DNA from 2 places in the Rhizobium sp. CF142 genome. Region 1 is predicted to be linked to the other one. Evidence: riboswitches for the same ligand, from Rfam matches in the RefSeq annotation. Region 1 holds a riboswitch; the other holds the start of a gene.
What was found. A riboswitch is a leader RNA that binds a small molecule or an ion and turns the genes downstream of it on or off. The one in region 1 is predicted to bind ZMP and ZTP.

Region 1 (14,445 bases):
GCCTGCCGGGCTTCGTCGCCGACATGCTGGTTTCGGCCGACGCCAATATCCGCGCCGGCAAGTTCGACATCGTCACCGACGATTTCACAAAACTGACCGGCAGAGAGCCGCAGTCGCTGAAGGACTACTTCGTCGCCAACAAGGCCGCTCTCACCGCCTGAGCCGGCCTAAAGGCCCGCCCTTGCATTCACCAAGGGCGGGCCCTTTTTGTCAGATTTTCTGGCCGCAGGCCCGGCAGAAGCGGCGTACCGTTTCCGCCATGCCATATTCCAGCGCATCGGCCGTCAGCCCGTGACCGATCGAAACCTCGGCGAGAGCCGGAATGCGCTTTACGAGAGCGGGAAGATTTTCCACCGTCAGGTCATGGCCGCCATTGACGGCAAGGCCGAGCGCCAGCGCGGCATCCGCCGTCTTGCCAAGCCCTTCGAGGATCGGCCCCGCCCTTTCAGGCGCATCGTAGCAGCCGCCATAGGGGCCGGTGTAAAGCTCGATCCGGTCGGCGCCCGTCGCTTTCGCAGCCTTCACCGCCTCCGCGTCGCCATCGCCGTCAGCAAACAGCGAAACACGGAATCCCATCTTCTTCAGCCGCGCCACGACATCGGTGAGGAACGCCTGATGCTTGCGGAAATCCCAGCCGTGATCGGAGGTCGCCTGCGAGGGATCATCAGGCACCAGCGTCACCTGCTCCGGCTGGGCCTTGGCACAAAGCTCCAGGAATTCCTCGGTCGGATAGCCCTCGATATTGAATTCGGCTTCCGGAAACTCATCGTCGATCAGATTGCGGATCACGGGCAGATCGGAAAAGCGGATATGCCGCTGGTCCGGCCGCGGATGCACGGTCAGCCCTGAGGCACCAGCGGCAAGCGCGATGCGACCGAGCCCTTCCACGCTTGGCCAGGGCAGATCGCGCCGGTTGCGCAGCATGGCGATGGCATTGAGGTTCACGGAGAGTTTGGCGGGCATGGCAATATCCGTCTGGGATGGCGACTGGTCCTGCTTTTAAGGCAAGCCGTCCGCGAACGCCAATGAGATTCGCACATGCATTCATGCCTGTCCTTGATAGTCGCGCGCACCATGACGATCGACGTCAGGGGCGTACCGAAAACAGTAATTCCCGTTCCCTTCGAAGATCATTCGTCAGCGACGACGAACCGTGTGGTTTTATTTTACCACATACCAAGCAAGAGGCGGATTGAGATGCCGCAACATTGCTATCCCATTTAAAAACGGTTATTTTTAGCACTTACAAAAGAACCCGTCCGAGCATAAAGTGGGCGCCACGTAACGAGTAAGTACGCCGAGTACTGCTTCTTCCAACGATAAGAACGCTAGAGGAAAACCCCGCTCGCCGCGCTCCGGAAGCAACTGGCAAAGCCGCATGAGGTGCAACTATCTGCCCCAGGAGGGTTCATGCCAGACGGTTCCAAACGTTTGTTTGCTGCCGCCGGTATCGCTTCGGAGGCCCGGTCGAAATACCGGTTCCTGCCTTCGGCCGCTTTGCCGCCGGATATCCCACAAGGTCCCGTTCCGATCGCCGACATGGCGAACGCATTCGGCGTCACGCACAGGACACTGCATTTCTACGAAGAGAAGGGCCTGATTTCCGCAAACCGCATCGGCCTGATGCGCGTTTACGATCAGGATGATGTCATGCGCATGGCGGTCATCACCGTCTGCCGCGAAACCGGCATGCCGATCGCCGTCATCCAGGAATTGATGGACGTGTTGCGCAGCGCGGCCTCCCAGGAAGAGGCCGAGTCGATCTTCCGCGAGGCCCTCTCCCAACGCAAGCGAGAGCTGACGGCCGAAATGTCGACTTTGCACCGGCAGCTGCAGCAGGTAAGCGACCTTCTCGATTACGACAGCAGCCTCGACCTGCCGCCGATCAACGACAACAGGGATCCGGCAAGCCTGACCGATCAGGAGCGCCAATGCCTGGAGCTGATGGCTGAAGGATATTCGACGCAGCGCATCGCCCGCGCCCTCGACCTCAGGCATGAGGAAACGCGCGCGCTGGAAGCCGACATCATCATGAAATTCCAAGCCAACAACCGCTTTCAGGCGATCGCCAAGGCGGTTCTCCTCGGCATCGTGCAGGCCTGATCACTTGGCAGCGGCCGCCACCGCATCCCTGCAGGAGCACAAACGCCAGTTTCCAGCGGACGCCAATCTTAGCGAACGATTGTCAGCGTCTCTGCTGCGCGCGTAATCGCGGTGTAAAGCCAGCGCTCGCGCGTATCGCGAAAGGCCCAGCTTTCGTCGAACAATACGACATTGTTCCACTGCGAACCCTGCGCCTTGTGCACCGTCAGCGCATAGCCGTAGTCGAACTCGTCATAGCGCTTGCGTGTATTCCAGGGGATCTCGCCTTCCACATTCTCGAAGGCTTGCTTCAGAAGCTTGATCTTCGCAGCCCCACGATCCATATCGTCATCTTCGGGGCGGACCAGCAGGTTGATGCCGGGCTTCGTCGTCTCCTTGGATGAGGTCATGACCTGCCAGAGCGAGCCGTTGAGCAAGCCCTTTGCCGGGTCGTTGCGCAGGCAGACCAGCTTGTCGCCGGTCTGCGGATGTTCGGTCGTAAAACCCTTGAGTTCCCGCAGGCGCTGGTTATAGCGCCGCCGCGTCTTGTTTGTGCCGACAAGCACCTGGTCGGCATCCATGACGAGCGGCTGCGTCACCTCGTTCTTCGAGATCACCTGCGCCTTGCCGTAGTCGCCATACATGATCTCGTTGCCCTCACGCACCTGCATGGCGAGCTTGATGATCGGATTGTCGCGCGCCTGCCGGTGGATATCGGTCAACAAATAATCCGGCTCCTGATTGGTGAAGAAGCCGCCGCCCGTGACCGGCGGCAGCTGGCCGGGATCGCCAAGCACGAGGATCGGCGTGCCGAAGCTCATCAGGTCCTTGCCGAGCGCTTCGTCCACCATCGAGCATTCGTCGACGATGATCAGTGCCGCCTTGGCGACCGGGCTCTGGCGGTTGATGGAAAACATCGGCGCGATCGAGGTCTTGCCGGTTTCCTCGTCCTCCACCTCTTCCTCGCCGCGCGGCCGGTAGATCAGCGAATGAATGGTCTTGGCATTCGACGCCCCGCGCGAGCGCAACACCTGCGCCGCCTTGCCGGTGAAGGCGGCAAACAGTACGTCGCCATCCACATGCTCGGCAAAATGCTTGGCAAGCGTCGTCTTGCCCGTTCCGGCATAACCGAACAGCCGGAAGAGCGGAGACCTGCCCTCCTTCAGCCAGTTCGAAACGGCCTTCAGGGCTTCATCCTGTTGAGGGGCGAATTGCATGGAAGCGACTTGGCAGGATTCGCCTCGCATAGGCAAGGCGAAATTCCCCTTGAGACGACATTAGCGGCGCCCGCTCAGCGACTTCATCTCCTGCTCCATCACATGCTGGCGCAAGAGCCCGGCAAGATAGAGCGATCCGGTCAGGATCACCCAGGCATCCACTTCAGCCGCCCGTTCCAGCGCCCTCTCATAAGCTGCCTGCGGATCTTCGATCACCTCGCTCGCAAGGCCGATCGCGCCGGCAAGCATCTGCAATTCGGCGGGCGATCGGAAGCGGTTTGAAACCGAGGTGAAGATCGGCGAAACGCCGTAGCGCTTCATCACGTCGAGAAGCCCTGCCGCATCCTTGTCCGCCGCAATCGCAACGACCGCGATGCCCGGTCCGGAAAATCCTTCCATGCCGGAGAGATCGTCGAGCACCGCTTCGAGATTGAAGGGTACATGCGCCCCGTCGAGCATGACGGCCACAGCCTTGCCCTCAGCGGGCACGACGAAGCGCTCCAGCCGTCCCGGCAGATGCGAATCTCGCTCGGCTTGCGCGTCGATCAGCCACGCGCCCACAGCCTCGCCCTCGCGAGCCGTCACACCAAGCTCGCCGAGCACATCGAGCGCCGCCCCGGCAACGGCGACATTGCGGGAAGCGATTGTCGATGCCTTGGACAGATCCGGCCGGGTAAGCCGCGCCTTGATCTCCACTGCGCGCCTGGCGATAACGGCACCCGCTTCATCATCCGCTTCAAGCGGCGTCACGACGGTCGAATGCGGCTTGATGATACCGGCCTTTTCGAAGGCGATGGCCGCCCGCGTCTTGCCGAGGATTTCCGTATGTTCGAGGCCGATGTTGGTGATGATGGAAACGTCGCTATTGACGATATTGGTCGAATCCAGCCGCCCGCCGAGGCCGGTCTCGACCACGGCCCACGCGATGCCGGCATCCCGAAAGATCAGAAATGCCGCCACTGTCAGCATGTCGAACCATGTCGCGGTCTCGGCCGCAGTCGCTTCCGCCCTTGCGGCTCGCAGCGCATCGAGCGCCAGGAACAGCGCCTCGGCGAGCACGCCCTCCTCGACCGGCCAGCCGTTCACGCTGATGCGCTCGGAAATATGCTCCACATGCGGCGAGGCATAACGCCCGACGGAAATGCCGGCATGGCGCAAGCTTGCTTCCAGCAGCGCCGAAGTCGAACTCTTGCCCTTGGTACCCGCCACATGGATCGAGCGGAAGGCGCGGTGCGGATCGCCGAGACGGGCGGAGAGATCGAGGATCGGCTCCAGTCCGACGCGCATTTCACCGCGCGGACGCTGTTCCCAGTTTGTAAGCTGATCAAGTTGCGAAAGGGCTTCGATAAGGCGGGGATTTTCTATCTGCATGGGCATGGCACACGTTACAGGATTTATTTTGGTGCCCAGGCGAGCGGCATCGGAAACCTGCGCTTCCCGATGGTTCTCCATCTGTCTCGCCAGTCACGCAGGCGGGCCGACACTAGAACCTTTCCGTTGCCCTGCCTAGCCTCGCAAGCGTCATCAGCACGGCTCCGCCGCGACGCCGCCTGCGGCAACTGCCAGTTAACGCTGGTGAATTTTAGCTCTTGCGGAGATTGGCAAGAACGCCACTTTAGTTCCTGTCTGTGACAAAGAGGCGGAGATTCGAATGGGACAGACTGTCCGAATTCCAGTCAACGAACCGCAGAGACTGCTTGCCGTGCGCTCGCTGAGTGCCATCAGCAGCAGCCCGACGCCGGAGCTTGCAGCACTTGCCGAGCTCGCCAAGAATGCATTCGCAATGCCCTATGCCGCCGTCAACATCGTCGACGAGGACTGGCTGCGCATTGCCGGCGAAGCGGGCTTGCAGCTTTCGGAATGCCCGCGCGACCTTTCCTTCTGCACCCGTGTCGTCTTTGCCAACGACATGGTTGTCGTTCCCGATCTGGAACAGGATGCGGAGCTCAATGCCGCGCCCTATGTGACGGGCCCGCCGCATTTCCGTTTTTATGCCGGCGCGCCGCTGGAACTGGAAAACGACCTGGTCATCGGCGCCTTCTGCATTCTCGATCAGAAGCCGCGCCTCTTCACCGAAAAAGAGGCCTCCAATCTTCGCCGTTTCGCCCGTGTCGCGAGCGCGCTTCTGCGGCTGCAGAAGGCGAATTTCGTCATGGGCCTTGCCGAAAGCAGTCTGCGCACTGCGGCCATGACCGATCCGCTGACCGGTTTCCTCAACCGCGCCGCACTCGATGCCATTGTCGACCGCGCGCTGGAATCAGCCCTTGCCTCCGGCCACACCTTTGGCGCCCTCTATCTCGACATGGACGGCTTCAAATCGATCAACGATACGCTCGGCCACCATATTGGTGACGAGGTGCTGCGGGAGGCGGCAAATCGCATCCGTTCGGTCATCCGCTCCGGCGACATCGTCGTGCGCATGGGCGGCGACGAATTTGCGGTCTTCGTACCGAACCCGCCAAACACCGAAGCGCTGGTCTCCGTCTCCGAGCGCCTGCTCTCGGCCTTCCGTAGCCCCTTCACCATTGAGGGCAACATCATCCGCGCCCGCCTGAGCATCGGTGCCGCGCTCGCCCCGCAAGGCGGCCGCCGCCGCCGCGAACTGCTGCGCAACGTCGATGGCGCCCTCTATAGCGCCAAGGCTGCGGGACGGGACTGCTATGTGGTTTTCAATCCGAACTGACGTTTGAAAAACAAACGGGAATAAAACGGACACCTTCCGTGTCTCATCTCCGGTAACGCAAGGTGCGTGCCTAACCCGAGGAGAGAGACCATGAAGTCCGTGAAATTCCTGTCCGTGCTGGCAGTCGTTGCTGCCACCGCCACTGCAGCCTTCGCCGCCCCCGCCGTCACCACCGTCGAGTCGACCAAGGGCAAGGTTCTTGCCGGCGAAAAGGGCATGACCCTCTACACCTTTAAGAAGGACGAAAAGGGCGTCTCGAGCTGCTACGACAAATGCGCCACCAACTGGCCGCCCTTCCTCGCTCCTAGCGGCGCCAAGGCCGAAGGTGCATACTCGCTCGTCGAACGCAAGGATGGAAAGAAGCAGTGGGCCAAGGACGGTATGCCGCTCTATTACTTTGTGAAGGACACCAAGTCCGGCGATATCACCGGCGATGGCGTCGGCGGTTCCTGGGATCTCGCCAAGCCTTGATGAGGCCAGCGTGAAGACGCCCCCACCCGATACGTTCGAGGGCCAGATCCTGGCCCTCCTTCCCTCGCTCCGCCGCTATTCCCGCAGCCTCACCCGCTCGGATGCCGAGGGCGAGGATCTGCTTCAGGATTGTGTGGAAAAGGTTCTGGCCCGGCGCGGCCAGTGGCGCGGCATAAACCTGCGCGGCTGGGTTCTGACGACGATGACCAACCTTTACCGCAACACCCGCCGCGCAAGCCCGCGCGACCGGCTAGTCGAGCTCGATGCCGCCGAAGAACTCGCCCTTCCGGAGGCGCAAGCCGATCCGCTGGAGCGCCTGCGGCTGGAGCAGGCCCTCGACAGCCTGTCGGAAGACTACCGCGCCGTCCTGATGCTCGTCGTCATCGAAGGCTACAGTTATCATGAAGTGGCAACCATGCTGGAGATCCCGATCGGCACCGTCATGTCGCGCCTGTCGCGCGCACGCCAGCGCATGAGCGAGCATATGAAAGCCGATAACGTGATTACGCTTCGGAGACCGAAATGAACGAGACCAACCCCACCGTTACCGAAGCGGACCTGCACGCCTTTGCCGACGGGCAATTGCCGGAGGCCGCCCGCACCCGCGTGGAAGCCTACCTCGCCGAGAACCCCGAAGAGGCCGCCATGGTCGCCGGCTGGCAGGCGCAGAATACCGGCATCAAGTCCCTGTTTTCAGGCTATGAGAAGAGCCGCGACACCGATCTCCGAATGGTGGCACCGGCTGACACTGCCTCCCCCTGGAAGACACGCTCTGCCCTTGCCGCTGCCGCCGTCATGCTCTTCGCGCTTGGCGCGGTCAGCGATCGTTTCATCCCGCCGTTCTTCGAACGCCCGCTGCTGCAGCTCGCCGAATCCGAAACCCTGCCGAAACAGGCCGAGACCGCCTTCCTCGTCTATGCGAGCGAAGTACGCCACCCGGTCGAAGTCTTTGCCAATGAGGAAGCGCATCTCGCAACCTGGCTCGGCAAGCGCCTGGCAATCCCCGATCTCAAGGTGCCGGATCTCAAATCCCTCGGCTTCCACCTCGTCGGCGGCCGCCTGCTGCCTGTCGATAACAGGCCGGGCGCCATGTTCATGTATGAGGATCAGCGTGGCGAACGGCTGACCGTCATCGTCGGCCGCAACAAGGAAAACAGGACGACCAGCTTCCGCTTCGCGTCCGCCAAGGATGTCGAGACCTTCTACTGGATCGACGGCGAACTCGGCTATGCGGTCACGGGCGAAATCTCCCGCGACATGCTGCGCAAGGTGGCAGAGGAATGTTATAGGCAGTTCCCGTCATAAAACGGGACCTGCAATCCAAAATCCGTCCCCTCAGGCCGACACGAGCTGGTAGCGGCCGCTCTCGTCCTGTTTCAGGGTAGAACTGCACTCGCCATCCTCGATGAGCTGCTTCTTCAGGGCCTGCGTGACCTTGTCGTTCTTGTCGGGATCGTCGGCGCTGTCGAGCAGGTCTTCCAGTGTGATGCCGAGCTTATCCAAGCCGAGATCGCGCTCGATCTTGGCAATGGCCTGCGCCCCGTCCGGCTTGCTCCTCAGATCCAAAAAAGCCTTTTTCGTCGCGGCGACGAATTCGTCCATCGATGTATAGTTGCTCTTTTTCACACCGAGTGCAGCGCCTGCGCGGTCGATCAGATCGAGCTTCATCTGGGTAACGCTTCGGTCGTTCACGCTGAACAGGGATTCCGAGATCTTGGACTGGGCCGCAGTCGGCTGCGGGCTCATGCCCGATGCCTGCTTGACCGGCTGGTCGTTGGCAATCACAACCAGATTGTCGCCATCCGTCTTCTTGGCGTCGGTGAATTGAATGGGGGAAACGCTCTGCTGCAGGATCAGCAAGGCGGCTTCATTGGTCGATGAGATCGAAGTCATGCATGGTCCTCGTGCGCATGTGCTCGACCATCATGGGCGCAATGTGCAGGTTTGACCGGGCGTCATGCCTGAGCGGGAATCAGCTGGGTTTGCGATGGCATGATCGCTGTGATTCCTTGCATAAATATAAAACTTGAGCGTGTACCTGTCGATAAATCCGATCGACAGCGTCAGGCCGTGATCTCAGCGCTGGGGATCGTTGGCAAGCTCGATCGGCTTGCCATGCGGTGTCGCTTCCGCCGCCCGCTGCCAACTCTTCTGCAGGTCGAGAATGGCGGAAGCATCCGCCATACCGCGGCTGACGAGCAGATCGGAAAGAGCCGCCACCCAGCAGTCGAAATAATCGCTGCCATCCTCAGCCCGACCCGGCCTATGCAACTCCTTCGACAGGGTTTCCGCCCATTCGCTCCAGGCAAACAGCCCCTTCTCATGCAGATGCACGGTCATGGCGAAGGCTTCCGCCGCCCAGGGCTCAGGAAAGACGGGATCACCCTCGGGTGACTTTGGCAGGCCGGGCGATTGCGCCAACTGCGAGGGTGTCTCACACACGCTCAAGATAGCTCTCCCATGCATCGATCGATACTGTCAGTGACGGATCGGCACCCTCGCCCCAGATCTCTGCCCCATCGAAAACGACGGTATAGATCCATTGCGGGTTCTCGCCCTTGCCATGCGCATTGTCGTCGGGAAAGACAAAGGAGCCCTGCACTGCCTCGACCACGCCCGTCTTGGCGCGCGCATACCGCGGCAGTCGCGTATGGGTGGCCGGGTTGAAATTCCTGGTCTTCACCGTCTCGCCGACGACAAAGAGCGGCGCCGTCTCGACCGGCCGGTCGCAAGGTGCGCCCTTGGCGAGCACGCCTGCCACCATATCCACCTTCAGCACTCGCTTCGGCACCGTGCCGTCCTGCAGCTTCTGGCCCGACAGCAGTTCCTCGCGGCTCGCAAAGCCGTGGCGCTCGAGCAACATGTCGATGCCGCGGATCCAGACTTCGTAGTAGCTCGCCGCAAGATAATCGGCCGGCGGAATGTTTTCCCGTGCATGCCGGCTTTCATCGATCGTCCAGGCGCCGAAGGCACCGCAGGAGAGCGTGATGCCGAGCGCCCGCTTCTCCCATTCGGCATGGAAATAGGGCTCATTCACTTCGGGCGCGACGGGCCCGAAGCCCATCTGCCCGCCGAGGTCGTGTGGGCCGTTCATGGGGTGACCTCCGGGTTGCCGGCACCCGAAATTTTCGGGCTGCCCGCAATTGCGGTGCCGATCATCGCATCGCGGCTGACAAGATCGGCAAGCGCCTCCTCGTCCATGCCTTCGGTTCCCTCAGGCCGTTCGGGGATGACGAGATAACGCAGCTCCGCCGTCGAATCCCAGACGCGGACCTTCTTGCTCTCGGGCAGCATCACCCCGAATTCTGCCAGCACGCCGCGCGGATCGATGACGGCGCGTGAGCGATAGGCGGGAGCCTTGTACCAGACCGGCGGGAGGCCGAGCACCGACCACGGATAGCAGGAGCAGAGCGTGCAGACGATGAGGTTATGCGTGTCTGATGTATTGAAGACAGCGCGCATATGCTCGCCCTGCCGGCCGGTGTAACCGAGGCTCGCAACCGCCGCCGTCGCATCCCGCTTCAGCCATTCGGCAAAGTCGGGATCGCTCCAGGCTTTCGCAACGACACGCGCACCATTGCGCGGCCCGACCTTTGTCTCATAGGTCTCGACAATCACATCAATCGCCGCCGGATCGATCAGCCCCTTCTCCGTCAGCAGCGTTTCCAGCGCTTTCACACGCGCCTGCATGTCCGAATAATGGTTGTCGTGGTGATGATCATGGTGATCGTGGTCATGATCTGCGTGGTCGTCTCTGTGCCGCATGGCGCTCTCCAGGGTAGAGCGCTCGATCTTATGCGCCGATCGGAGGACCGCCAAGCGTATTTCTCGCCAAGAAGTGCCCCAATGAATGCCATCGGCAAGGACAAAACGGAGGGCTAATTAAGCAACTCCTTATTTTTCGCCGTGATCCTAACCAAACGTTAACGGCTTCATCTCAACATCGCACACATGAAAGTTCCGACATTCGGCCGCAGCACCAGGCCACCCGCGCCCCCGTCCGCCCCTCCGCAAGAGGAGATGGAGAGCCTTGCCGACAGCTCGGCCTCTGCCGATCCGCGCCGGCGTGAGACCGAAGATACCGTGCAGAGCCCGGGGCTGGTTGCACGCGCCCTGCTCGACCACGTGATTCAGGAAATGGCGACGGACGGCCATGTTCAGTCGATCGATCTGTTTGGAGCCTTGGGATCGGTTGGCGGTTTTTCCTGCGTTCTCACCGCCTTTGATATTGCGTCCGCCGGGGAGCTTAGCGACGACGCTGATCTCATCGCCATGGAAGCCGAGGACGGCTCCCGCTATTATACCGGCAATCTGCCGAACGCCTTCCTTCTGGAAAGCCATGATTCCCTGCTCAACCTGACATACGGCGCGGCAAGAAGGTCCGGTGCTCTGATCTCGCAAGAGATGGCGATGGAAACGCTTCGTTACGTCGTCTCAACCATCGGACATCCGCAGTTCGGAATACCGCGATTGACGGATGAGAACCGTCCAGGCGAGACGCCCCTCGCCTACGTTCGCCGCCTGTGGCCGAAATTGGCCGATGCTCTCGATCGAAATCGCGTACCCCTCAGCAGGCGACCTTTCGCGATCGGCCTGGCGGTGGAACTTGCCTTCTTCCACGTCAGGCCGCCGCTCGACCCGTCCCTGGCGGCGCGGATCGTCACCGAATGCGCTATTCCCATGGCGAAACTCGATCCCCGCCTTATCGCTTGAGCTATCCGGCATGAAAGCGAGGCAGTTTCTTGCGAGCGATACGCGGGCTTTTACACGGCCGCCCACTGCTCGATATGCCGTTTTTCGGTAGTCTCTCATTATGAACATCCTGATTCTCGGTGCCACAGGCTTCATCGGCTCGGCGATCGCAGCACGCTTGCTTGCGGACGGCTACACAGTGACCGGGCTTGCCCGCAATCCCGACCGGGCATGGGTTCGCCAGCCCGCTATCCGCTGGATCAGGGCCGATCTGGAGAAGATGACCAATGTGGCCGACTGGGCCTCCGTGCTGGAAGGCCAGCACGTCGTCGTCAACAGTGCCGGCGCCCTCCAGGACGGTCTTTCAGACAATCTCGCAGCCACCCAGCAACGCGCAATGATCGCGCTCCAGCAAGCGGCGCGGTCGGCTGGCGTGACACTCATCGTCCAGATCTCCGCCCGAACGGACGGCGCCGGCAGCAGCCTGCCCTTCCTCGCCACCAAGCGCGCTGCCGATATCGCGCTTGCGGCATCCGGCCTGCCTTACGTGATCCTGCGCCCATCCCTCGTGCTCGGTCGCAACGCCCATGGCGGCACCGCGCTTCTGCGCGCGCTTGCATCCTTCCCGCTTGCCCTGCCGCTCATCCATGCCGACAGCCCGGTCGAGACCGTCGCCGCCGAAGATGTCGCCTCTGCCGTCTCGGCCGCGATCTCGGGCGCACTCCCCTCCGGCAGCGATATCGAACTCGCCGCTGAGGAACGGCACACGCTCGCAAGCCTCGTCAAACTGAATCGCGCCTGGCTCGGCCTGCCGGATGCGCCTGTCATCTCCATCCCGCCGGCAATCGCAAGGCCGGTCTCATGGCTTGCCGATATTACCGGCCATCTCGGCTGGCGCTCGCCGCTACGCTCTACCGCCATGACCGTCATGTCCGAAGGTGTGCGCATGGACCGCCCCACGCCCTCGGGTCTGCCGACACTCTCGGCTGCGGAGACGCTTACCGCCCATCCCTCCGGCGTTCAGGACCTATGGTTTGCCCGCCTCTATCTCCTGAAGGCGCCGGTCATTGCCGGCCTATCGCTCTTCTGGCTGCTGTCCGGCCTTATCCCGCTTTTGGCCCCCGCGCAGGCAAGCGCCCACTTTCTGCCCTTCCTGCCCGCAGGTGCTGCGGTCACGGTGACGGTCCTCACCTGCCTGATCGATATCGCGCTCGGCGCCGCAGTCCTCTTGCGTCCGTTCGCCCGCCGCGCCCTTCTCGGCATGATCGCCGTCTCGCTGGCTTATCTCGCAGGTGGCACCGTCCTGGAGCCGGCGCTCTGGCTCGATCCGCTTGGGCCGCTCGTCAAGGTGCTGCCGTTGCTGCTGCTGACGCTTGCAGCACTCGCCATCCTGGACGAACGCTGATGCTCGTACAGCTGCTGCTTCTCGCCCATGTTGTCGGCGCAACTGTGCTCTTCGGCACCGGGGCCGGCATCGCCTTCTTCATGGTGATGGCTCATCGCACCCGTAACCCGGTCCTGATCGCCCATGTCGCCGGCACCGTCGTGATCGCAGATACGGTCTTTACGGCCACGGCCGCCATCCTCCAGCCGGTGACAGGCTATCTTCTTGCCCGCATCATCGGCTGGGATCTGACGGAAAGCTGGATTGCGCTGTCGCTGGTGCTTTATGTCGTGACCGGCATCTTCTGGCTGCCGGTCGTCTGGATCCAGATCCGGCTGCGCAATCTGGCCAGAGCCGCAGCAAACGCGGGCACTGCCCTGCCGCCGGCCTATTTCAGCCTCTACCGTGTCTGGTTCGCCTTCGGCTTTCCGGCCTTCTTCGCGGTAACAGGCATTCTCTTGTTGATGCTATCAAAGCCGACACTATTTTAGCATCGGCCAGAGGCTGAGCACGAGCAGCACCGCCATGGTGATGTTGAACCATTTCAGCCGCACCGGATCGGAAAGCCACTCCCGAAGCGCCGAGCCGAAGCCCGCCCAGGTGGAAACGGAGGGCACATTGACTGCCGCAAACGCAAGGCCGACAAGCAGCACGCTGATCAGATAAAGCTCCGGATTCGTATAGGTCGCCATCGCCGTGACCGCCATCACCCAGGCCTTCGGATTGACCCACTGAAAGGCCGCAGCGCCGAGAAAAGACATCGGCTTCACGGCACTCTTGCCTTCGCTCAGCGACCGCGATGTCGCTATCTTCCAGGCGATCCAGACGAGATAGGCCCCGCCCGCAAACTTCAGCGCGATATAGACCGCCGGCACCGTGTGCAGCAACGCCCCGAGCCCCAGGCCAACGCCAAGCAGCAGCGACAGGAAACCCGCCCCGATGCCGAACATATGCGGGATGGTGCGACGGAAGCCGAAATTCACGCCCGAGGCAAACAGCATCATATTGTTCGGCCCAGGCGTGATCGAGGTCGTGAAGGCAAAAAGCAGCAGGGCCAAAAACGTATCCAGCGGCATGAAACCCTCCCCGGGCCGCACGTGTCGATGATGTGGCGGCGTATTGGAATTAGGTCAGCATAACTGCCCTAAACCTCTGTCACCATAACATGATTGTCATGGTGACAGGATTACCTGATAGTCTGCCAATCTCTAAAAGGACGAGAACTGTCATGGACGATCCGATCCCCACCATCACCTTCCCCAATGGCACCGAAGTGCCGGCGCTCGGCCAGGGCACCTGGGGCATGGGCGAGGATGCCGGCCATGCGAAGGAAGAGATCGCAAGCCTCAAGGCCGGCCTCGATCTCGGCATGACGATGATCGATACCGCCGAAATGTATGGCGACGGCGGCGCCGAAGAAATCGTTGGACAGGCGATCAAGGGCCGCCGCGACGAGACCTTCATCGTCAGCAAGGTCTATCCCTGGAATGCCAGCCGCACCGGCACGATCACCGCCTGCGAAGGCAGCCTCGAACGCCTCGGCACCGACCGCATCGACCTCTATCTCCTGCACTGGCGCGGCAATTATCCGCTCGCTGAAACCGTCGAAGCCTTCGAGACGCTGAAAGCATCAGGCAAGATCCGCGCCTGGGGCGTCTCCAACTTCGATACCGACGACATGCAGGAGCTGCTTTCCGTTCCCGATGGTCGGAACGTCGCCGCCAATCAGGTGCTCTACAATCTCGCCCGCCGCGGCATCGAGTATGATCTCCTGCCCTGGTGCCAGAGCCGCAACATTCCGATCATGGCCTATTCGCCGATCGAACAGGGCCGCATCCTGCACCATCCCGATCTCATCCATATCGCCAAGGCCTATCAGGCGACACCGGCGCAGCTGGCGCTCGCCTTTCTGCTCG
Region 2 (14,445 bases), on a different contig from region 1:
CGGGGGCCTTTCAGACCTGAAGCTTGCGGCCCTGCTCGCGCACGAGATCGCCGAGCTTTTCGAGATAGAGCGCACCGCCGACGGTGCGCTTGATGATGACGTTACGCCGGTCGGCATCGTCGCGAACGCGGTCGACGAGGCCCATTTCCCCCATCGTATCCAGCGCCCGGGTGATGACCGGCTTCGTCACGTTCAGCGTAGCAGCCAGTCCGCGCACGGTATGCGGCGGCGGCACCAGATAGATATGCAGCAGGATCGCCATCTGGCGCAACGTCAAATCTCTGTTGTCGTGACGGACTTGGTTGAGCGCCACACTGTGCCAGAGGCCCAGCGCCTGCGAGGCGGTCAGTTCGATCGGCACGGCCCCTCCGGAAATCGTTACGCTAACGTTTCATTTTCCGGCAGTTACAGCGCGCAAGCAAGAGGCGGCACAAAATGCCGCCTCACAAGGTGAATAAAATTTTAACGATTGGCTCAGCGAAGGCTTTTGCTTTCACATGTCGTTATCGCCAAACCGCTGCACACTTTTGCGCGACATACTTTGGCGGCTCAGCGGACGTTGTGGCGGATATGGTGGTAAAGCGCACGGATGGCCTGCGCCTCGCCGCCTCCCGGCGAATGCGCGCGCTCGTTCGGCGCCCAGCCGTAGATATCGAAATGCGCCCAGCTTTTCGCCTTGCTGACGAAGCGCTTCAGGAAGAGTGCCGCGGTGATCGCACCGGCCATGCCGCCCGCCGGAGCATTGGTGATATCGGCAAACTTGGTGCGGATGTCCTTCTCGTAGCCGGCGTAAAGCGGCAGCCGCCAGAGCGGATCGTCCGTCTCGAGGCTTGCTTCCGTCAGGTCGTGAGCGAGGATCGCATCATCGGTGAAGAAGGGCGGCAGATCGGGGCCGAGGGCAACGCGAGCGGCACCCGTCAGGGTCGCCATGTCGATCAGCAGATCGGGTTCTTCCTCGTCGGCATAGGCGAGCGCATCGGCCAGAATCAGGCGACCTTCGGCATCGGTATTGTCGATCTGGACCGTCAGACCCTTGCGGCTCTTGTAGATGTCGCCGGGGCGGAAGGCATTCGACGAGATGGAATTCTCGACGACCGGGATGATGACGCGCAGATCCACCTTCACCTTGGCATCCATGATCATGAGCGCGAGGCCCATGACGTTTGCCGCGCCGCCCATGTCCTTCTTCATCAAGAGCATGGAGGAAGCCGGTTTGATGTCGAGGCCACCCGTATCGAAGCAGACGCCCTTGCCGACCAGCGTCACCTTGCGGTGGCCCTTCTTGCCCCAGCGCAGTTCCAGCAGGCGCGGCGCATCGGCGCTGGCGCGGCCGACAGTGTGAACGAGCGGGAAGTTCTCCTTGAGCAGGTCGTCACCGATGATGACCGACATCTCCGCCTTGTAATGGGCGGCAAGGCCGCGGAAGGCAGCTTCGAGCTGCTCCGGACCCATGTCGTTGGTCGGCGTATTGATGAGGTCGCGGGCGAGGAAGACACCGGCGAGCTGGCGCTTGATCTCATTGCCGTCGGCATCGCGCGGGATCATCAGCGTCGCAGCCGGGGATTTTTCAGATTTGTAACGGTCGAAACGGTAGCTGCCGAGGCCGAAACCGAGTGCCAGGCGGTTGGCCGTCAGCGGCGCAGTCTCGACATGCCAGTCGCCGGCCGGAAGTGCACGGGCGAGCTTGCCGGTTATAAAAGGCTGTTCCGACGGATTGGTGCCGAGGCCGAAGAGCGCGCCGCCGAGGTGACCCTCGGCGGTGGGGATCAGCAGCAGCGAGCCGCTTTCCGCCTTATAGCCGGCCTTGCCGGCCCAATCGAGCGCGATCGGATCGATCGTGCCGGTTTCGATATGGGCGGGCGTGACGGCGAAGATGGGCAGCGTCGACCCGCCCTTGGTGTTGAAAGGCGTGGGTCTTTCGATGAACTGGAAGGGGGCCATGATTGTCCTTAGCGGCGGGGCAGAATCATTTCTTAACTGTATGTTAGGGTTAACAGACTATTGCTGGAGCGAAGATTGCGTCAAACCTTTCCCTGTTCCGTTTCGAGGTCAGGCGCCGATTTATTCAGGAACGCGCAATGCCCTTCTCGGCCTCTACCCCTTTTAAGAAGCGTGTTTTTCAGGGAACCGTGGCTCTTCTCGCCATGCTCGCCCTCGGCGGCTGCTCGACAACATCAAAGGATCGGATGACAACCGGTTCGATCCCAAAACTCGACAGGCCAGTCGAGCAGATGGATGCCAACGAATTGCGGGCCGCCATCGACCGCGTCGGCCAAGCCTATGAGAAGAACCCGCGCGATCCCGTCAACGGCGTAAACTACGCCAATCTGTTGCGCATGAACGGACGCGACGCTCAAGCGCTTGCCGTCATGCAGCAGGTTGCCATCGCCAATCCCGCTGACCGCAACGTGCTTGCCGCCTATGGCAAGGCGCAGGCCGCCGCGGGGCAGCTTCAGCAGGCGCTGGATACGATCGGCAGGGCACAGACACCCGATCGGCCCGACTGGCGGCTGATCTCGGCGGAAGGCGCGATCCTCGATCAGATGGGCAAGCCAAGCGACGCGCGCCAGCGCTACCGCGATGCGCTCGATATTCAGCCAAATGAGCCATCGATCCTTTCCAACCTCGGCATGTCCTATCTTCTGACGGGCGATCTGCGCACGGCGGAAACCTATCTTCGCTCGGCGGCAGGCCAGCCTTCCGCCGACAGTCGCGTGCGCCAGAACCTTGCCCTCGTCGTCGGCCTACAGGGCAGATTCCCCGAGGCAGAGCAGATTGCGCGGCGCGAGCTTTCGTCGCAGCAGGCCGATGCGAATGTCGCCTATCTCCGCGGCATGCTTTCCCAGCAGAATTCCTGGCAGAAGCTCGCGGCAAAAGACACGACGTCGCCTGCTGCCGCCAACACCAACTGACCTATTTGCTGCTCAGTCCCGAGAGGATGAGACGCAGGCCGAGGCCGGCCATGACAGCGCCTGCCGCCCTGTCGATCCAGACCTTGGCGGCGATATAGAGCTTTCGCGGATGATGGGCCGAGAAGGCGAATGCCACAATCGCATACCATCCCGCCTCCACCAGGAAGACGCCCACCGGCAGTGCCAGCAAAAGCTCCGCCGGCACGGTTTTGGGCAGCAGTGCTGCAAAGATGCTGGCGTAGACGACGATCGTCTTCGGATTGCTCAACTGCGTCAGCAGAGCGGCCGTAAAACTGCGTGCCGGCATGCTTTTGCCGGCGACATCGCCCGACAATACAAGCGGCTCGCTCGCTCCCTTCCAGATCGCGAAGGCGATGTACAGCAGGTAGGCCCCGCCAGCGATCTTCAACACCAGATAGAGCCACTCGAATTGTGAAAGCAGCGCCGTCAAACCGGCAAGCGCAAGGATAGCGAAGGTCACGCCGCCGATACCCATGCCGAGTGCAGCGGCAAGCCCGTCAAAGCGGGAACGGGAAATGGCAATGCGCGAGACGACGACGAAACTCGGACCGGGACTCATGGCGCCGATCATCAAAGCGCTGATGATGCTAATAAAGATGCCCAGAGAGGACATGGCAAAACTCCATTTTTCACGCAATTCCGGACTCAAAACCGCTGTATAGTTTTGCCGGTATTGCTCACGTGATCAAGGGTTGCCGAGGCGGGCGGCGCGAAGTTCCGCGCTTACCGATGGGTCGCCATCCGTTTCGCCAGTCACGCGGAAAAGCAGGTCGTCGGATCTCTTGACGGCGATAAGCGTCAGAACCGGTCGGCAACCTGGATGCCGGCAGGACCAAGGATGACGGCGACCAATACCGGCAGGAAGAAGAGGATCATCGGAACGGTCAGCTTCGGCGGCAGGGCAGCAGCCTTCTTTTCCGCCTCGTTCATACGTTCGTCGCGGCCTTCCTGCGCAAGCACGCGCAGCGCCGTCGCAACCGGCGTGCCGTAGCGGTCCGCCTGCATCAGCGCCTGGGTGACCGAACGAACGAGATCGATCTGGGTGCGAGTTGCGAGATTCTCGAGCGCGACGCGGCGATCCGGCAGGAAAGAGAGCTCAGCGGTCGTCAGCACCATTTCTTCGGCAAGCGGGGGCGATTGTTCGCCGAGCTCTTCGGAGACCCGACGCATCGCCGCTTCGATGGAAATGCCCGATTCCACGCAAATCAGCATCATGTCCAGCGCGTCCGGCCAGGCGCGCTTGATGGATAGCTGACGCTTGCCCATACGGTTGGAGATATAGATGTTCGGTGCATAGAAGCCGATATAGGCGATACCGATGACGATGAAGACTCGTATCGGCAGGCCCTTGTCGGCAAGATTGCCGAGGCCGAACATCCAGAATGCGGCAACGGCCAGGAAGAGAAACGGCAGAAGAAAGCGCGCGACGAGGAAGGTGTTCAACGCGTTTTCCGAGCGCAGACCAGCCGCGCGCAACTTGTTCATGGTGTTGTCGTCGACAAGCGCCTTGCGCAGGTTGAAACGCTCGACGATCTGGCGGACGGATCGATTGTTCTGGTTTCTGAGCGTGGCCTTGCTGCCGACATCGGCATTCAGACGGGCGCGCTCGCGGGCGCGGATCTGCTCGCGCTCGGTCGAGACGGCCTTCATGCGCTTGTTGAGATCGCCACGCTCGAAAAAGGGAACGGCAAGCGTGTAGAAGGTGGCGAAGACTGCAATGGCGACGAGCACCGCCACGATCATGGCGGGATCGGTCAATGTTGCGGCAAGTTCCTGCGACATGCTGCTTTGCTCCCGCTAGATATCGAAGTTGATCATGTTGCGCATCACGAAGATGCCGATCGACATCCAGACCGCCGAAAAGCCCATGATGAAGTGGCCGCGCGGATCGGTGAACAGGATCATCATGTATTGCGGCGACGTCAGGTAGACGAGCGTGGCAACGATGAATGGAAGGGCGCCGATGATGACGGCAGATGCCTTGGCTTCCATCGACAGCGCCTTGACCTTGGCCTTCATCTTCTTGCGGTCGCGCAACACCTTGGAGAGATTGCCGATCGCTTCCGACAGGTTGCCGCCGGCCTGTGACTGGATGGCGATGACGATCGCGAAGAAATTGACTTCCTGCAACGGCATCTGATTGGTCATGCGGGCGCAGGCTTCGGGCACGCTGAGGCCCACCTGCTGCGATTCGACGATACGCCGGAATTCGCCCTTGACGGGCTCGACCCCCTCGGTCGCAACGAGGCGGATCGCATCGTTCAGCGGGAGGCCGGAGCGGATGGAGCGGACGATGACGTCGAGCGCATTCGGAAATTCATCGAGGAACTTGTTCTGCCGGCGCGAGACGAGGAAGCCCACCACCCAGCGCGGCAGACCAAGCCCTGCGACCACGGGCACGCCAAGCATGATCGGTGTCGATGCGCCGGCGATGAAAAGCACGACCAGCAGCACAAATGCGAAGAGCGCGCTGAAAAGATAGAAGCGGGCGGGCGTGATCGGCAGTCCCGCCTGCACCAGGCGGGATTTCAGAGACAGCGTTTTCTTGGTCTTTTCGTGCTGCCGCTTTTCGAGATCCTTCAGGTTGTCCTGCACCGATTTGCGGCGCTTCGACAGTTCCTGCACACGGTCGCGGGCGGCCTTGACCTTGGTGCGATCGAGTTCGGCCGACTTGACGCGGTTGATGCGGCTTGCCGATTTCTTGTCGCTCTCGATACGAGAGAACAATACGGCATAGCTCACCGCGGCCGCCGCAACGGCTGCGAGAACGACGATTGCCAACACTGTCGGATCGATGCCGAACATCTCAATCCTTCGATTTCGATTCCATCTCGTCGAGCGCGGCGGCGAGGCGTTTTTCTTCGTTGTAATAGCGGGCCCGATCCCAGAAATGCGGCTTGCCGATGCCGGCAGACATATGGCGGCCAATCAACCGGCCGCTCGCGTCCTCGCCGTCGATCTCGTAACGCATCAGGTCCTGAGTGATGATGACGTCGCCCTCCATGCCGATCACCTCGGTGATCTGGGTGATGCGACGCGAACCGTCGCGCAGGCGCTGCGCCTGGATGATGACGTCGATCGAGGAGGAGATGATCTCGCGCACGGTCTTTGCCGGCAGGGTGAAGCCACCCATGGCGATCATCGATTCCATACGGCTCAGGCATTCGCGCGGGTTGTTGGCGTGGATCGTTCCCATGGAACCGTCGTGGCCGGTGTTCATGGCCTGCAGGAGGTCGAAAACCTCCGGTCCGCGCACTTCGCCGACGATGATGCGTTCGGGACGCATACGCAGGCAGTTCTTGACGAGGTCGCGCATGGTGATTTCGCCCTCGCCTTCGATGTTCGGCGGGCGAGTTTCCAGACGTACCACATGCGGCTGCTGGAGCTGCAGTTCGGCCGTATCCTCGCAGGTGATAACGCGCTCGTCGCGGTCGATGTAGTTCGTCAGGCAGTTCAGAAGCGTGGTCTTGCCGGAACCCGTACCGCCGGAGATGATGACGTTGCAGCGGACGCGGCCGATGATCTGCAGGATGGTCGCGCCTTCCGGCGTGATAGCGCCGAAGCGCACGAGCTGATCAAGCGTCAGCTTATCCTTCTTGAACTTACGGATGGTGAGTGCCGGGCCATCGATGGAAAGCGGCGGCGCGATGACGTTGACGCGCGAGCCGTCAGGCAGGCGCGCGTCGCAGATCGGGCTCGATTCATCGACGCGGCGGCCGACCTGGCTGACGATGCGCTGGCAGATCGAAAGAAGCTGCGAATTGTCGCGGAAACGGATTTCGGATTCGATGGTCTTGCCGCCGACTTCGATGAAGGTCTGACCCGCGCCATTGACCATGATATCGGCAATGTCGTCGCGCGCCAGCAGCGGCTCGAGTGGGCCGTAGCCAAGCACGTCGTTGCAGATATCCTCGAGCAGTTCCTCCTGCTCGGAGATCGACATCGCGAAATTCTTGATGGTGATGATATCATTGACGATATCGCGGATTTCCTCGCGCGCGCTTTCGCCATCCAGCTTGGACAGCTGCGAGAGGTCGATCGTATCGATCAGCGCGGAAAAGACCTGCGCCTTGGTATCGTAATATTCGTCCGTGCGGGCGGGACGCTTGCGCTGCGGCGTCTGCATCGGCGGCGGCGCCACCTGCTGGCGGACAGGCTCGCGCGACGGCTCGACGAGCACCGCGGGACCGGATGGGGCTGCCGGGGCGGCAGCCGGCATCGGCGGCGGCGGAGCGGCGACACCGCCGGCACCGGCCTTTCCGAAACCTTCATTTCCGCGTTTTCCGAACATTGATCCGATCCAATTCTACTCGTTCACTTACGCTTCAGAAGGCCGAGAAGGCCGCCCTTCCTGGATTTCCTGATTGCAACGCGACCCGTGACGATGTGCGAGATCTGCGAAAAAGTCTCCGCCGTCGGAGATTTCGGATCGACCTCCGAAATCATCCGGCCACTGTTGGCGGCGTTTCCGAAGAGGCCGATATCGAAGGGAATGATGGCAATCGGTTCGACTTCCAGCGGTTCGCAGAAATCGGAAACCGAGATTTCCGGCCGCTTCGGCATGCCGACCTGATTGAGAATGAGATGCGGCACCTTGTCGTTCGGGCGTATCTTGCGGAGCGCATCGAGCATGTTCTTGGTGTTGCGCAGGTTGGCGAGATCGGGAACTGCGCAGATAACCACTTCGTCAGCGCTCGAGAGTACCGTACGCGTCCAGTCCGACCAGGCATGCGGAACGTCGAGCACCGTGACAGGCGCGCTGCGCTGCAGCACATCCATGACAGGCTGGAAGGCCTGGCCCTCGAAATCATAGGCACGGTCGAGAAGCGAGGGGGCGGCCAGCAGCGAAAGATGCTCCGAGCACTTGGTCAGCAGGCGGTCGAGGAAAACCTCGTCAAGCCGCTCCGGCGCAAAGACGGCCTCGGCAATGCCCTGGGCCGGATCCTGATCGAAATCGATGTTCGCCGTGCCATAGGGCAGGTCGAGATCGGCCAGGATCGTTTCGGTCGAGAACAGGTTCGAGATGCCGAAGGCGCAATTATGAGCGATGGTCGATGCGCCGACACCACCCTTGGCGCCGATAAAGGCGATGCTGCGGCCAAGCGGCTCGGCTTCCGGATCGACGAAGATCGTCGCCATCGCACCCATGATATCGGGCATGGCGACAGGCTGGACCATATATTCGGAAATGCCGTTGCGGATCAGATCGCGGTAGAGACCGATATCATTGTAGTAACCGACGATGATGACTTTGGTCGAGGGATCGCAGACGGCGGCGAGCGGTGCAAGTTCGGCAAGCAGGTTGGCCGGGTTCGCCCTGGTTTCAAGGATGATCAGGTTCGGTGTGGGTGCGCCGGAGAACATGTTCGCAGCGGCGGCCGTGCCGCCGCTGGTAATGCGCAGACTGACTTTAGACATGCGCCGGTCGTTGGCGCAGCGCTCCATCATCCGCTGCAGTCCTTCGCTTTCGCAGAAGGCATGAACGGAGATGCGCGGCAGCGGCCGCATGTTTTCCAGTTCGCCCATGCGCATCGCCTCTTCGGCATGGCGGATTTCGCTGGTATTCTTTATCTCGTAGTCGACGGTGCTCATCGTTCCATCCCGCCTGATCAGAAACCGGTCTGGCCGGAATCGACGTCCTCGATCGTGGACGTCGTCGTCCGGTATTCCTGGATCGCCTGATTGCGCCGCTCTGCGTCGATCGGGGTCATGCCGCGCGGAGCGACGAAATCTTCCGGATTGGCGACCTGGGCGGCGAGGTTGTTCTGCGAGGCACAACCGAAATTGTAGTAATTCTGGTTCGTGAAGTCGGCCGTGATATCCTTCGGCCATTGGCCGCACTGGGTCGTTACCGCCGTCGTGCCAGTGAAGCTCAAGCGTATCGGAGCGGCATCGAGAACGCCGGTTGCCGCATAAGACGTATTGATGATCTTGTTGCTGGCAATGCCACGCGAAGCAAGTTCGGCTCGAACCTGGCTGCGCAAGGCGCGGGCCGCTCCTGCATTTGCCGAACCCTCAGGGGACAGGATGTAGACTGGGCCAGACGCGCGCGACACATAATTTTGCGCAAAGCCGCGGATCAGTTCACGCTGGGCGATCGTCAGGCGGCGATCGCTGGAGGCAACGGGAATATCTACCGTTTGCTCGGCTTCCGTCACGACGATGGGATGGCGCTCCCGGTAATCATCGGGAATGCCGCCAGTCGTAAGCTGGTCATGCGGGCCGGCACAGCCAGAGAGAATTGCAACGGCGAGTGATGCAGCCACGAGCAAAGGCTTTGTCGTGCGGAAATGTTTCGGGCTCCAATGGGCCATCGCCTGATCTCTGTTCGTTTTCATCGGTTCAGACCGTGCCCCGTTCATTTGTAGATAAATCCGATGGAACCGTGGAACTGCGCATCGGCAACCGGCGCCTGGCGGCTGCCGTAAACCTTGTTGACGCGGTTCATGAAGAATGCGGACGCATCATTCGTCGGGCTGAAATTGTCATCCGGCCGATTGAGCTGATTGCGCCCCACCGGACGTACCAGATAGGGCGTCGCAATAATGACGAGTTCCGTTTCCTGGCGCTCAAATCCCTTCTGGCGGAAGAGCGTGCCGAGAAGCGGGATCTTCGAGACGCCAGGTGTCCCGTTCATCGTCTGGGAAACGTTGTCGCGGATGAGGCCTGCAAGAGCGATCGAACCGCCCGAGGGGAGTTCGACCGAGGTCTCTGCCGAGCGGCGCTGATAGGTAGGCGCTGCACCCGATACCGACGGCGCCGGCTCGGAGACGTTGGTCTTGATCTGCAGGGCGATGCGGCCCGACGAAAGGACCACCGGCTTGAAGGCCAGATTGATACCGTAGTTATAGGGAACGACGGTGACATTGCCGTTATTGTCCGTCGTTGAATAAAGAACCTGACCGCCGGAATTGAAAGTCGCAGCCTGGCCGGAGATCGCCGTCAACGTGGGCTCGGCCAGCGTGCGGACGACCTTGCCCTGTTCCAGCGCATTCAGATAGGTCGAAATATCGTACTTGCCGATCGAATTCTTGAAGAGTGCTGCGAGGCCGCCACCGACGACGGATGTGGCCGTATCCGCCGATGGGCTACCGAGCTGGGCGACCGTCATGCCCGAGGAATTGGTGACGAGATTGTCGAAGCCAAGCTGTTTCAGGATTTCACGGCGAACCTCGGCGATCGTGACCTTGAGCGTGACCTGGTCCTCGCCCTGGATCTGCAGGAGGTTGACGACCTGGGAAACCTGGCGGTTTTCGGCAAAGAGCGCAACCGCACTGTCGCCGCCGGTACCTGACGCGGTTTCCGTGCGCGTCGTGGCCTCGCCGCCCTTCAGGAATGCTTCGGCGAGCGATGCTGCCTGGGTTGCATCCTGCGGCGTGCGAACGGTACCCGTCAGCACGATATTATCGGAAACGATCTCGACTTTGATGGCGGAGTCGGGAATGAAGCGGCGCAGATTGGCCTCGAGACCGGAAACGTCGCGTTCGATCTCGATATCGAGGCTGACGACCTCCTCGCCGCTGGCGCCGAAAACGAAGATATTGGTCTGCCCGACCTTCTTGCCGAAAAGATAGATGCGCCTCGACGTACGGGTCACGGCATCGGCCATGCTGGGATCGGAAACGAGAATGTCATGTGCGTCTTCCGGCAGGTCGACGACAACAGCCTTGTTGAGGCCGAGCTTCAGACGGCGATGTGCGCCGGGACCGCTTTGCGAAATACGGATGAGGCTTTCCGAGGCGGCGTTGGCCTGCTTCACGTCGAAGGGCGCATGCAAGGAAAGCGGCGTCACGCCCGTCGCTGCCATTGCCAGAGAAAGGCAGCCGGTCAGGAAAAGCCTGGTGCGCTGTTTTGAGTTGCCCATCTGCATTTCCCTTACTCCGGCTTCACTGAGCCGGTGGCATCCGTGACGATGGAGCCGGACTTGATGACCTGAATGATTGCGCTGCCGTTATCGCCGCTCAGCAGATAATCTGCCGCGCTGGTGTCCTGCTCCTGCGCGTCGGCGACGGAACGCAGGGCAAGCGAAAGGCGATCGGCCATCTGCTGGGCGACGGCCAGAACCTTGGTCTGGTCGGGGGTCAGCTCCAGGGTTGCTGTCGTGCCGACCGCGGCCTTGGTGCCGTCCTCCTTCTCCTCGATCTGCTGGTCGATGGCGAGAACGCGGACATTGCTGAGCACGGTTTCGGTTATGTATTTGTCCGTGCCCTGCCCCTTGCGCACCATGATGATATCGACGCGGTCATTGGGGAGGATGAAGCCGCCGGCGCCGGTCGCCACGGAAATTTCGGTCGCGACGGCGCGCTTGCCGGCAGGCAGCAGCGAGGACAGAATACGGCTGTTGGAATCTGCGACCTTTTCCGGACGGATCGGCTCTCCCTCGAAGACGGGCAAGCGTACGACAGCGCCCTGCAGATCCTTGATCGCGTCCGGCCGGTCGGTCTCGGTAATGAAGCCCTGGACAACGCCATTCTGAGGCCAGGCCATCCAGTGAACGGTCTTCTCATCCAGTCTCGCGCCGACAGGAAGATTGGCGCTTGAGACCAATACGTTGACGGTCGGTTCCTTCTCGATGACGGATTGGACCTTCGTCACGACACCGCCGCTACCGGCCATGTTCATCGCAAGAAGACCGGCGAGGCCGGCTGCCACCACGGCGACAGCTAAGATAATAAGGCGGGCCGGTTTCATTGATCATTCCTTGGGGCACAACGCGTTCGCCCCGCAGAATGCTCAGGAATTGGTATAATTATGGTTAATGGAACACTTACATTCTAAGTTAACGGCCGATTAAAATGCCGTCATTTCAGGCTTTCCAGCGCGGCAATGAAGAGCGGCGAGGACGGGAAGGCCAGGAAGCCGCCGATCGCGATGGCGATACCATAGGGAATTTTCTTGGCGAGCAGGAGCGAATTGGGAATGGGCAGGCCGATGGCCAATATCGTATTTGATTGTGACCGGATCAACAGGATCGCCAACGTCACCAAGCCGCCGATGACACCAACATAGGTCAGAAAAGACAGCAGAGCGGGATCGTAACCAAACCAGAGTGCGGCGGCGCTTAGGAGTTTCGCGTCTCCACCACCCATCACATTGAGCGCAAAGAAGGCAAAGCAGATGCCGAACACGATGGCGGCACCAAGCGCATGCATTCCGATCACCGGAAGAGCCAAGCCGCTTAAAGGCGCCAGCACGGCAAATGCAACCATCATGATCAATGATACCCTGTTCGGGATCGTCATCGTCAACAGATCGGTTATGGCCGCAAAAGCAAGGCAGAGCGGAAAAACCAGAAGGATTGCGGCTACGATCATCTTCTCACCTGCCCCAAGTTCTCATCTGCCCCAAGGTCTCATCTGCCCAACACAAACAGGCTCACGGCGGTTCGCTCGTGAGCCTGATCGCTGTGAACCAGAGCTACGCTCCAGTTATTACGGAGTGGTCTTCGTCGTGGCATTCGTCAGCTTTAGACCGAGCTCGCCGAACGTGTCATTGAGCTTGGTGCCGAGCGTGGTGGCGCCAGCAACGAGGGCTACGGAAATGAGGGCGGCGATCAGGCCGTATTCGATTGCGGTCGCGCCGGATTCATCTTTCAAAAAACGGCTAAAAAGCTTGATCATGGTCACTCCTAACTCCAGTTGATGCTCTGAACCAGAGCTACGCTCCAGTTAATTACGGAGTGGTCTTCGTCGTAGCGTTGGTCAGCTTCAAGCCGAGTTCACCGAACGTCGAGTTGAGCTTGGTGCCGAGCGTGGTGGCACCAGCAACGAGGGCTACGGAAATGAGAGCGGCGATCAGGCCGTATTCGATTGCGGTCGCGCCGGATTCATCCTTCAGAAAACGGCTAAAAAGCTTGGTCATGGTTACTCCTAACTCCAGTTGATGTTCAGCACGTCCGCCAACTGTTGCCGTTGATCGGATGGCTGCAACCTAGCGAATGGCCGTTTCCATCGACTTAATGAAATACGTTAACAAGGTGTAAACGAGACAACCGGCCCTGTCAGGGTAAGTAACTCCTTACCGCATTGCTTGCATTTCTAAGGAATTTCCGGGAGCAAAGTGGAACAATAGCTTTCGAGCATCCAGAAATGGGACGCGTTTCTGAGACACATCGATCGCGTGCGCCGCAGACGCGTCTCGAAACGATCCAGAGCGTTTCACTCATGAACATGGCTTGGAGGGCTTAAAGCTTCGTTCACCATTTTTTTCCATTCTATCTGCAATTTGCATTACGATCGTGAAAGAGGGCCAAAATGCCATCGAACGGCAAGACCGTTTTCTTTGCCTGGGTGATTGCGGCTCTTACGGCATCCGCGGCCTCCTCCCAGGAAGACATGCTGCGCGTCTATATGGATCACGCGCGCGTCCTGAAGCTCGACCGGCCGGTCAGCAAGGTCATCGTCGGCAATTCCAAGGTTGCCGATGCGACTGTCGCCGATGCCAAGACAATCGTCTTGACGGGCCGCGCCTTCGGCACCACCAACATCGTACTGCTCGATGGCGACGGCAACGCCATTCTGGACGAACGCATCCTCGTCTCCATCGACGAGGGCAATACAGTGCGCGTCTATCGCCAGACGGAGCGCTCGGTTCTTTCCTGCACGCCCAATTGCGAACAGCATTCGCAGCAAGGTGAAGCCACCGCCGGAAACTGATCGATATACGCCCAGCTCACACCTATTTGTTAAAATAGCTGCTCCGGCCTGAAACGGAATATCAACGAACGCGCCTTAGTGTGGCGCCCGAAGAACATTTTCGGGGCCAGACCATGGCGATCAGTGAGCAGGAGACGGGCAAGGTGCGTGCGTCCCTCCGTTTATCCAGACTTCGCGCCCTGGCCCGCTCGCGTGATGGCTCTGCCGCGATCGAATTCGCATTGCTGGCCATTCCGTATTTCATCATCATATTCGCCATCCTGGAAACCTTCATCGCCTTTGCGGCGGAACAACTCGTCTCGAGCGCCGTCGATACGATGAGCCGTCAGATGCGGACAGGGCAGATCACATTCGATTCCACCCGTACGACCTACAAGACACAGACACAGTTCCGGCAGGCCTTCTGCGACGAGATCTCGATCATCATCCGCTGCTCGGCGACGGAGGCGGCGACACCCAGCAAGCTCTATCTGGATGTGCGGAGCTTCACGAACTTTGCGTCCATTCCGACGACGATCCCGAGAGTGTCTGCGGATAAATATTCCGATCTCAAGACTTCGGATTTCAAGTTCACGCCCGGCGGCCCCGGCTCGATCAACATGGTGCGCGCATACTACCGCTGGTCCATCACCGTCGATCTCGTCCGTCCTTATGTCACCGGCCTTCGCCCAGTCGGCAGTTCCATGCCGAGCGAATATCTTGTTGTCGCGACGGCAGCTTTCCAGAACGAGCAATATCCATAATGGCGCGCCGCGGACTAATGATGTGGCTGGCTTTGACGGCGCGGCGCTTTGTACGCGACCGGGAGGGCGTGGGCGCCATCGAGTTTGCAATCATCTTCCCGGTTCTGATCATGC

Region 2: it holds a riboswitch for ZMP and ZTP, as region 1 does, so the genes downstream of both, PMI11_RS35205 (LysE family translocator) here and PMI11_RS13435 (bifunctional folylpolyglutamate synthase/dihydrofolate synthase) in region 1, are expected to answer to the same signal.

The regions. Positions count from the first base shown of each region.
Region 1 covers NZ_AJWE01000052.1:19,990-34,434, forward strand. The annotation lists gene PMI11_RS13415 (SDR family oxidoreductase) at 1-161, shown strand, start outside; gene PMI11_RS13420 (pyridoxine 5'-phosphate synthase) at 211-963, opposite strand; gene PMI11_RS13425 (MerR family transcriptional regulator) at 1,411-2,103, shown strand; gene PMI11_RS13430 (ATP-dependent DNA helicase) at 2,172-3,299, opposite strand; gene PMI11_RS13435 (bifunctional folylpolyglutamate synthase/dihydrofolate synthase) at 3,360-4,676, opposite strand; ZMP/ZTP riboswitch at 4,697-4,777, opposite strand; gene PMI11_RS13440 (sensor domain-containing diguanylate cyclase) at 4,951-5,982, shown strand; gene PMI11_RS13445 (COG4315 family predicted lipoprotein) at 6,073-6,453, shown strand; gene PMI11_RS13450 (RNA polymerase sigma factor) at 6,464-6,979, shown strand; gene PMI11_RS13455 (anti-sigma factor family protein) at 6,976-7,758, shown strand; gene PMI11_RS13460 (hypothetical protein) at 7,789-8,346, opposite strand; gene PMI11_RS13465 (nitrile hydratase accessory protein) at 8,530-8,901, opposite strand; gene nthB (nitrile hydratase subunit beta) at 8,888-9,547, opposite strand; gene nthA (nitrile hydratase subunit alpha) at 9,544-10,218, opposite strand; gene PMI11_RS13480 (hypothetical protein) at 10,474-11,166, shown strand; gene PMI11_RS13485 (SDR family oxidoreductase) at 11,267-12,550, shown strand; gene PMI11_RS13490 (DUF2269 family protein) at 12,550-13,020, shown strand; gene PMI11_RS13495 (LysE family translocator) at 13,012-13,605, opposite strand; gene PMI11_RS13500 (aldo/keto reductase) at 13,758-14,445, shown strand, end outside.
Region 2 covers NZ_AJWE01000142.1:1,809-16,253, forward strand. The annotation lists gene PMI11_RS35190 (MarR family transcriptional regulator) at 11-361, opposite strand; gene PMI11_RS35195 (leucyl aminopeptidase) at 550-1,941, opposite strand; gene PMI11_RS35200 (tetratricopeptide repeat protein) at 2,079-2,912, shown strand; gene PMI11_RS35205 (LysE family translocator) at 2,914-3,546, opposite strand; ZMP/ZTP riboswitch at 3,621-3,700, opposite strand; gene PMI11_RS35210 (type II secretion system F family protein) at 3,732-4,715, opposite strand; gene PMI11_RS35215 (type II secretion system F family protein) at 4,731-5,738, opposite strand; gene PMI11_RS35220 (CpaF family protein) at 5,740-7,224, opposite strand; gene PMI11_RS35225 (AAA family ATPase) at 7,248-8,525, opposite strand; gene PMI11_RS35230 (CpaD family pilus assembly protein) at 8,543-9,295, opposite strand; gene PMI11_RS35235 (type II and III secretion system protein family protein) at 9,292-10,797, opposite strand; gene cpaB (Flp pilus assembly protein CpaB) at 10,809-11,624, opposite strand; gene PMI11_RS35245 (A24 family peptidase) at 11,735-12,247, opposite strand; gene PMI11_RS35250 (Flp family type IVb pilin) at 12,365-12,553, opposite strand; gene PMI11_RS35255 (Flp family type IVb pilin) at 12,606-12,794, opposite strand; gene PMI11_RS35260 (pilus assembly protein N-terminal domain-containing protein) at 13,187-13,588, shown strand; gene PMI11_RS35265 (TadE/TadG family type IV pilus assembly protein) at 13,702-14,331, shown strand; gene PMI11_RS35270 (TadE/TadG family type IV pilus assembly protein) at 14,331-14,445, shown strand, end outside.